DNA from 2 places in the Streptomyces xingningensis genome. Region 1 is predicted to be linked to the other one. Evidence: predicted binding sites of a transcription regulator. Region 1 holds the regulator's gene; the other holds the start of a gene.
What was found. Region 1 encodes HrcA, which represses chaperone genes, less so after heat shock. Its sites were predicted from a motif close to TTNGCACTCNGNNNNNCNGAGTGCNAA; they were not measured.
Positions count from the first base shown of each region.

Region 2: groL (chaperonin GroEL) is a predicted target of HrcA. The motif match lies at 1,244-1,270, and genes of this name have one in related genera.

Region 1 covers NZ_JBDJPF010000017.1:5,156-8,541, forward strand. Annotated here, with positions in the region: gene dnaJ (molecular chaperone DnaJ) at 1-996, opposite strand, end outside; gene hrcA (heat-inducible transcriptional repressor HrcA) at 997-2,013, opposite strand; gene ABCR83_RS11535 (MBL fold metallo-hydrolase) at 2,205-2,957, shown strand; gene ABCR83_RS11540 (DUF3097 domain-containing protein) at 3,081-3,386, shown strand, end outside.
Region 2 covers NZ_JBDJPF010000068.1:375-3,760, reverse strand. Annotated here, with positions in the region: gene thrC (threonine synthase) at 1-121, shown strand, start outside; gene ABCR83_RS27415 (MoaD/ThiS family protein) at 191-466, shown strand; gene ABCR83_RS27410 (cold-shock protein) at 876-1,079, shown strand; gene groL (chaperonin GroEL) at 1,431-3,053, shown strand; gene ABCR83_RS27400 (hypothetical protein) at 3,386-3,386, shown strand, end outside.

The sequences.
Region 1 (3,386 bases):
GGGGGTGGTCACCTCGACATGCACGATGAGATCGCCGCGGCCGCCGCCGCGCAGGTGGGTGACACCGCGCTGGTGCAGCGGGATCGACTGGCCGGACTGGGTGCCGGGCCGGATGTCGATCTCCTCGACGCCGTCCAGGGTCTCCAGCGGCACCTTGGTGCCCAGCGCGGCGGCCGTCATCGGGATGGTGACCGTGCAGTGCAGGTCGTCGCCGCGGCGCTGGAAGACCGGATGCTTCTTCTCGTGGATCTCCACATAGAGGTCACCGGCCGGACCGCCGCCGGGGCCGACCTCGCCCTCGCCCGCCAGCTGGATGCGGTTGCCGTTGTCGACACCGGCGGGGATCTTGACGGTCAGGGTGCGGCGGGAGCGGACCCGGCCGTCGCCCGCGCACTCGGGGCACGGGGTGGGGACGACCGTGCCGAAGCCCTGGCATTGCGGGCACGGCCGGGAGGTCATGACCTGGCCGAGGAAGGAGCGGGTGACCTGCGAGACCTCGCCGCGGCCACGGCACATGTCACAGGTCTGCGCGGAGGTGCCGGGGGCCGCGCCCTCACCGCTGCACGTCGTACAGACGACGGCGGTGTCGACCTGGATCTCCTTGGTGGTGCCGAACGTGGCCTCGTTCAGGTCGACTTCGATGCGGATCATGGCGTCCTGGCCGCGCCGCGTGCGCGAGCGGGGCCCGCGCTGCGACGCCTGGCCGAAGAAGGCGTCCATGATGTCGGAGAAGTTGCCGAAGCCCGCGCCGAAGCCGCCGGCGCCCGCGCCGCCCGAGTTGGAGAGGGGGTCGCCGCCGAGGTCGTAGACCTGCTTCTTCTGCGGGTCGGAGAGCACCTCGTAGGCGGCGTTGATCTCCTTGAACCGCTCCTGGGTCTTGGGATCCGGGTTCACATCCGGGTGCAGCTCGCGCGCGAGACGGCGGAAGGCCTTCTTGATCTCGTCCTGCGAGGCATCGCGCCGTACGCCCAGGACCGCGTAGTAGTCCGTGGCCACTTACGACTCCGCCAGGATCTGTCCGACGTAACGTGCCACTGCGCGTACCGCTCCCATCGTTCCGGGGTAATCCATGCGGGTCGGTCCGACCACGCCGAGTTTGGCGACGGCTTCGTCGCCCGAACCGTAGCCGACGGCGACGACCGATGTGGAGTTGAGTCCCTCGTGGGCGTTCTCATGGCCGATCCGCACGGTCATGCGCGAATCCTTGGCCTCGCCGAGCAACTTGAGCAGGACGACCTGCTCCTCCAATGCCTCCAGCACCGGCCGGATCGTCAGCGGGAAGTCATGGCCGAACCGGGTGAGATTCGCGGTGCCACCGATCACCAGCCGCTCCTCGGTCTCCTCGACCAGGGTCTCCAGCAGGGTGGCGAGGACCGTAGAAACGGTTCCGCGATCGTCCTGCTCAAAGGCGTCGGGGAGGTCCTGCACCAGATGCGGCACATCCGTAAACCGGCGCCCCACGACTCGGCTGTTGAGCCGGGCCCGCAGATCCGCGAGCGCCGTCTCACCGACCGGCGCCGGGCAGTCCACCGTGCGCTGCTCGACCCGCCCGGTGTCCGTGATCAGCACCAGCATCACCCGGGCCGGAGCGAGCGACAGCAGCTCCACATGGCGCACCGTCGAGCGGGTCAGCGAGGGATATTGCACCACCGCCACCTGCCGGGTCAGCTGCGCCAGCAGCCGGACCGTGCGGGTCACGACGTCGTCGAGGTCGACGGCGCCGCCCAGGAAGCTCTGGATCGCGCGCCGCTCCGCCACCGACAGCGGCTTGACGCCCGCCAGCTTGTCGACGAAGAGCCGGTAGCCCTTGTCGGTCGGGATGCGGCCCGCGCTGGTGTGGGGCTGGGCGATGAAGCCCTCGTCCTCCAGCACGGCCATGTCATTGCGCACGGTCGCCGGAGACACTCCCAGCTGGTGCCGCTCGGTGAGGGCCTTGGAGCCGACGGGCTCCTCGGTGCCGACGTAGTCCTGGACGATGGCACGCAACACTTCGAGCCTGCGTTCGCTCAGCATCGCGCACCTCCAGTCCAGCGAGTCCGGCCGTCATACGGGTCCTGCCGGGGCTCTTCCCTGGCACTCCATGGTCACGAGTGCCAAACCCCTCCGGTCAGTGTACGGCCGGGCCCCATGACCACGGCAAGGGCCGCCCACGCCATGACGGCTCCGGGCGGGCAACCGTATCGCGCCACGGCTAGCTTCTTGCCATGGAAAACAATGCAGAGGGACAGGCGCAGCAGCACATGGGGGCGCGCTGGGAACGCCTTGCGCCGGGCGTCGTGCGCCGCAGAATGCCCGGCTGGGACGCCACGATCGGCGCGATCGCCGGAACGGCGGGGGTGCTGGTGGTGGACACCGGCTCCACGCTGCACGAGGGGGTGGAGATCCACCGTGAGGTGACGGGCCTCTTTGGACTCCCCGTGACGCACATCGCACTCACTCACGCACATTTCGACCATGTGCTGGGCACTGCGGGGTTTCCCGGGGCGCAGGTGTACGGGGCCGTCGGCCTCGCCGAGCTTCTGCACCACGAGCGCGAGGAGCTGCGCGACAGCGCGGTGCGGCAGGGGGTGGCGGCCGAGGACGCGGCCGAGGCCGTGGAGGCGCTGGTGCTCCCCCGCCATCCGGTCTCCGGCGAGCTGACCGTGGACCTCGGCGGCGGGCGGCGGGTGCTGCTGGCCAATGTGGGGCCCGGGCACAGCGCGCACGACCTGGCCGTGCTCGTCGCGGGCTCGGGCCGGACGCCGGAGATCGTCTTCTGCGGCGACCTGGTCGAGGAGTCCGGTGAACCGCAGGCGGGCAGGGACGCCCTGCCGCACGCCTGGCCCTCGGCGCTGGACCGGCTGCTGGCGCTCGGTGGGGAGGACGCGGTGTATGTACCGGGGCATGGGGCGGTGGTGAATGCCCGGTTTGTTCGTGAGCAACGCAACGCGCTGGCACTGCGCTTCGGCGTGTCGTGACCGATTGCGGCCGGATTTCCCTATCGTCTCCGGGTGCGGTGCCCGCCCACGGCGGGGAGCCTCGGCACACACCTGGCTCCCCGGGCGGCCCGGACCCCGGTTTTCCCACCTGAAACGGCCCTGATGCGCAGACAGTACGGCCCCGATCTCACCCCGCCGTGGAAGCGGAGCGCTCCCGTTCCGGAGGTGCCCGCCGAGGCCGATCTGGTCGTGGAGGAGGTGACAACGGGCTTCTGCGGGGCGGTGATCCGCTGCGAGAAGACCGCGCAGGGGCCCACGGTCACGCTCGAGGACCGGTTCGGCAAGCACCGTGTCTTCCCGATGGAGCCGCGCGGCTTCCTGTTGGAGGGGCGCGTCGTGACGCTCGTACGCCCCCAGGTAGCGGCTCCGCGCGGACCGCGGCGGACCGCCTCGGGCTCGATAGCGGTC
Region 2 (3,386 bases), on a different contig from region 1:
CTCGCTGACCACGGTCGTGCTCAATACCGGGGACGGCCTCAAGACGCTGGACGCGGTCGCGGCGGGGCCCACGGCGACGATCCGGCCGACGCTGGACGCGTTCCGGGCCGCCGGGCTCTGACCCGGCGGGCAGCTCCGAAGGCCGCGGCCGGCCGACAGTCACCACCAACTCCCAACCAAAGGCGACCCCATGAGCGTGACAGTCCGCATTCCCACCATCCTCCGCACCTACACCTCCGGCCGGGCCGAGGTCACCGCCGAGGGGGCCACCCTCGGCGAGGTGATCAAGTCGCTGGAGAGCAACCACCCCGGCATCGCCGCCCGTGTCCTCGACGAGGCGGGCAGACTCCGCCGCTTTGTGAACGTCTATGTCGACGACGACGATGTGCGCTTCGAGAGCGGCCTGGGCACGGCGACCCCGGATGGCGCCGGTGTCTCCATCATCCCTGCGGTCGCGGGTGGTTGACGTTTCGTAAGTTCCCTGCAAAAACACCGGAATCGCCCCGGTCCGGAAGCGGACGGGGCGATTCCGGCTGTTGAGGCGCGCTACAGTTGGGCCGTTCCCCCTCCGGTGTCAGTGCCGAACGCATATGAGAACCCGTCAAGTTGCCAGGGAAAAGTGCGAGTGAATTGTCGGGTTGGTTGGGGTGTGCCCGGCCCGACGTGCCCTGAAATCACCCCAGTTCGCCGTTTGTTGCCGATTGGCCGCCCTCCGATTTCTCGTCCGTCTGACCTGTTGCGGACGGCATCCGTGCAGATACATTCAGCCGCGGTCGACGCGTTCCGGCGCACACCCCCTCCTGTCGGGGGGTGAGGTCTGACCCGGGTCCGCGAAGTGCGGTCCTGTGCAAGGGCCAGTAATAGGGGAGTTAGGCATGGCTCAGGGCACCGTCAAGTGGTTCAACGCGGAGAAGGGGTACGGCTTCATCGCGGTCGACGGTGGTGCGGATGTTTTCGTCCACTACAGCGCGATTCAGATGGACGGCTACCGCACCCTCGAGGAGGGGCAGCGGGTCGAGTTCGAGATCTCGCAGGGCCAGAAGGGGCCTCAGGCGGACATGGTGAAGGTGACCGCCTGACCGCGGCGCATCGACCAATCGGTCTTACGGCTCGGCTGAGGGGCCCGTACCTCGTGGGTACGGGCCCCTTACGCATCCCTGATCCCGCTTGCGCATCCCTGATCCCGCGCGGGCCCCGGCCGTCGCCCGGCCGCACCCCGCATCGGCGCCCCTGCGGAGTGGCCCTTGCACTCTCAGGGGCCGAGTGCTAATCATTGGGCTTAGCACTCTCCGGGTGAGAGTGACAGATTTGGACCGTCGGTGAGGTCCGCAGGCCGGGTGGGGCAAGGAACCACCAGGCCCGCAGGCCGTCCGTCGCGGGCGCCGGTGCGGTCCGGAGCAATCCACCCCAGTCCGGGAGGACCACTTCACATGGCCAAGATCATCGCGTTCGACGAGGAGGCACGGCGCGGTCTCGAGCGCGGGATGAACCAGCTCGCCGACGCCGTCAAGGTCACCCTCGGCCCCAAGGGCCGGAACGTCGTCCTCGAGAAGAAGTGGGGCGCCCCCACGATCACCAACGATGGTGTGTCCATCGCCAAGGAGATCGAGCTCGAGGACCCGTACGAGAAGATCGGCGCCGAGCTGGTCAAGGAGGTCGCGAAGAAGACGGACGACGTCGCCGGTGACGGCACGACGACCGCGACCGTCCTCGCCCAGGCCCTGGTCCGCGAGGGCCTGCGCAATGTCGCGGCCGGCGCCAACCCGATGGCCCTGAAGCGCGGTATCGAGAAGGCCGTCGAGGCCGTCTCCACCGCCCTGCTCGACCAGGCCAAGGATGTGGAGACCAAGGAGCAGATCGCCTCCACCGCCTCCATCTCCGCCGCCGACACCCAGATCGGCGAGCTCATCGCCGAGGCCATGGACAAGGTCGGCAAGGAAGGCGTCATCACCGTCGAGGAGTCGCAGACCTTCGGTCTCGAGCTGGAGCTCACCGAGGGCATGCGCTTCGACAAGGGCTACATCTCGGCCTACTTCGCCACCGACATGGAGCGTATGGAGGCGTCCCTGGACGACCCGTACATCCTGATCGTCAACTCCAAGGTCAGCGCGGTCAAGGACCTGCTGCCGCTCCTCGAGAAGGTCATGCAGTCCGGCAAGCCGCTGCTGATCATCGCCGAGGACGTCGAGGGCGAGGCCCTGTCGACCCTGGTCGTCAACAAGATCCGCGGCACCTTCAAGTCCGTCGCCGTCAAGGCCCCGGGCTTCGGCGACCGCCGCAAGGCCATGCTCGGCGACATCGCCATCCTCACCGGTGGCACGGTCATCTCCGAGGAGGTCGGCCTCAAGCTGGAGAACGCCGGTCTCGACCTGCTCGGCCGCGCCCGCAAGGTCGTCATCACCAAGGACGAGACGACCATCGTCGACGGTGCCGGTGAGAGCGACCAGGTCCAGGGCCGGGTCAACCAGATCCGCGCCGAGATCGAGAACAGCGACTCCGACTACGACCGCGAGAAGCTCCAGGAGCGCCTCGCGAAGCTGGCCGGCGGCGTGGCCGTCATCAAGGCCGGTGCCGCCACCGAGGTCGAGCTCAAGGAGCGCAAGCACCGCATCGAGGACGCGGTGCGCAACGCCAAGGCCGCCGTCGAGGAGGGCATCGTCGCCGGTGGTGGCGTGGCCCTGCTGCAGGCTTCCTCGGTCTTCGAGAAGCTGGACCTCGAGGGCGACGAGGCCACCGGTGCCAACGCCGTCAAGCTGGCCCTGGAGGCCCCGCTCAAGCAGATCGCCGTCAACGGTGGTCTCGAGGGCGGCGTCGTGGTGGAGAAGGTCCGCAACCTGGCCGTCGGCCACGGCCTCAACGCCGCGACCGGCGACTACGTCGACATGATCGCCGAGGGCATCATCGACCCGGCCAAGGTCACCCGCTCCGCGCTGCAGAACGCCGCCTCCATCGCGGCGCTCTTCCTCACCACCGAGGCCGTCATCGCCGACAAGCCGGAGAAGGCCGCCGCGGCCGCTCCGGGCGGCATGCCGGGCGGTGAGATGGACTTCTGAGCGAATCGCTTCGCTCGGCTGTCCAGCCGGTACGGACCGAGGGCGGCACCCCCATGGCGGGGGTGCCGCCCTCGGGCGTTTTGGGCCAGGCTTATGAACGGAGACCTGCGTAACCGTGTGCCTGGAGGCGCCCATGTCGCGTACTTTGAACGATCCGGCTGACGCGCTTGCCGAGGCGGTCGCCGCTGTCAAGCGGCGGGAGTTCATGGAGATGCTGGATGGGGGCGCCTTTGACGACCTCGGGGACTCGGAGGTGATGGCGGGCGCGTGGCGATGCGCCGAGCCTTGGCCATGCGTTGTGTAGCAGCTGTAGTGGTCGCTACCGTCGCCTTA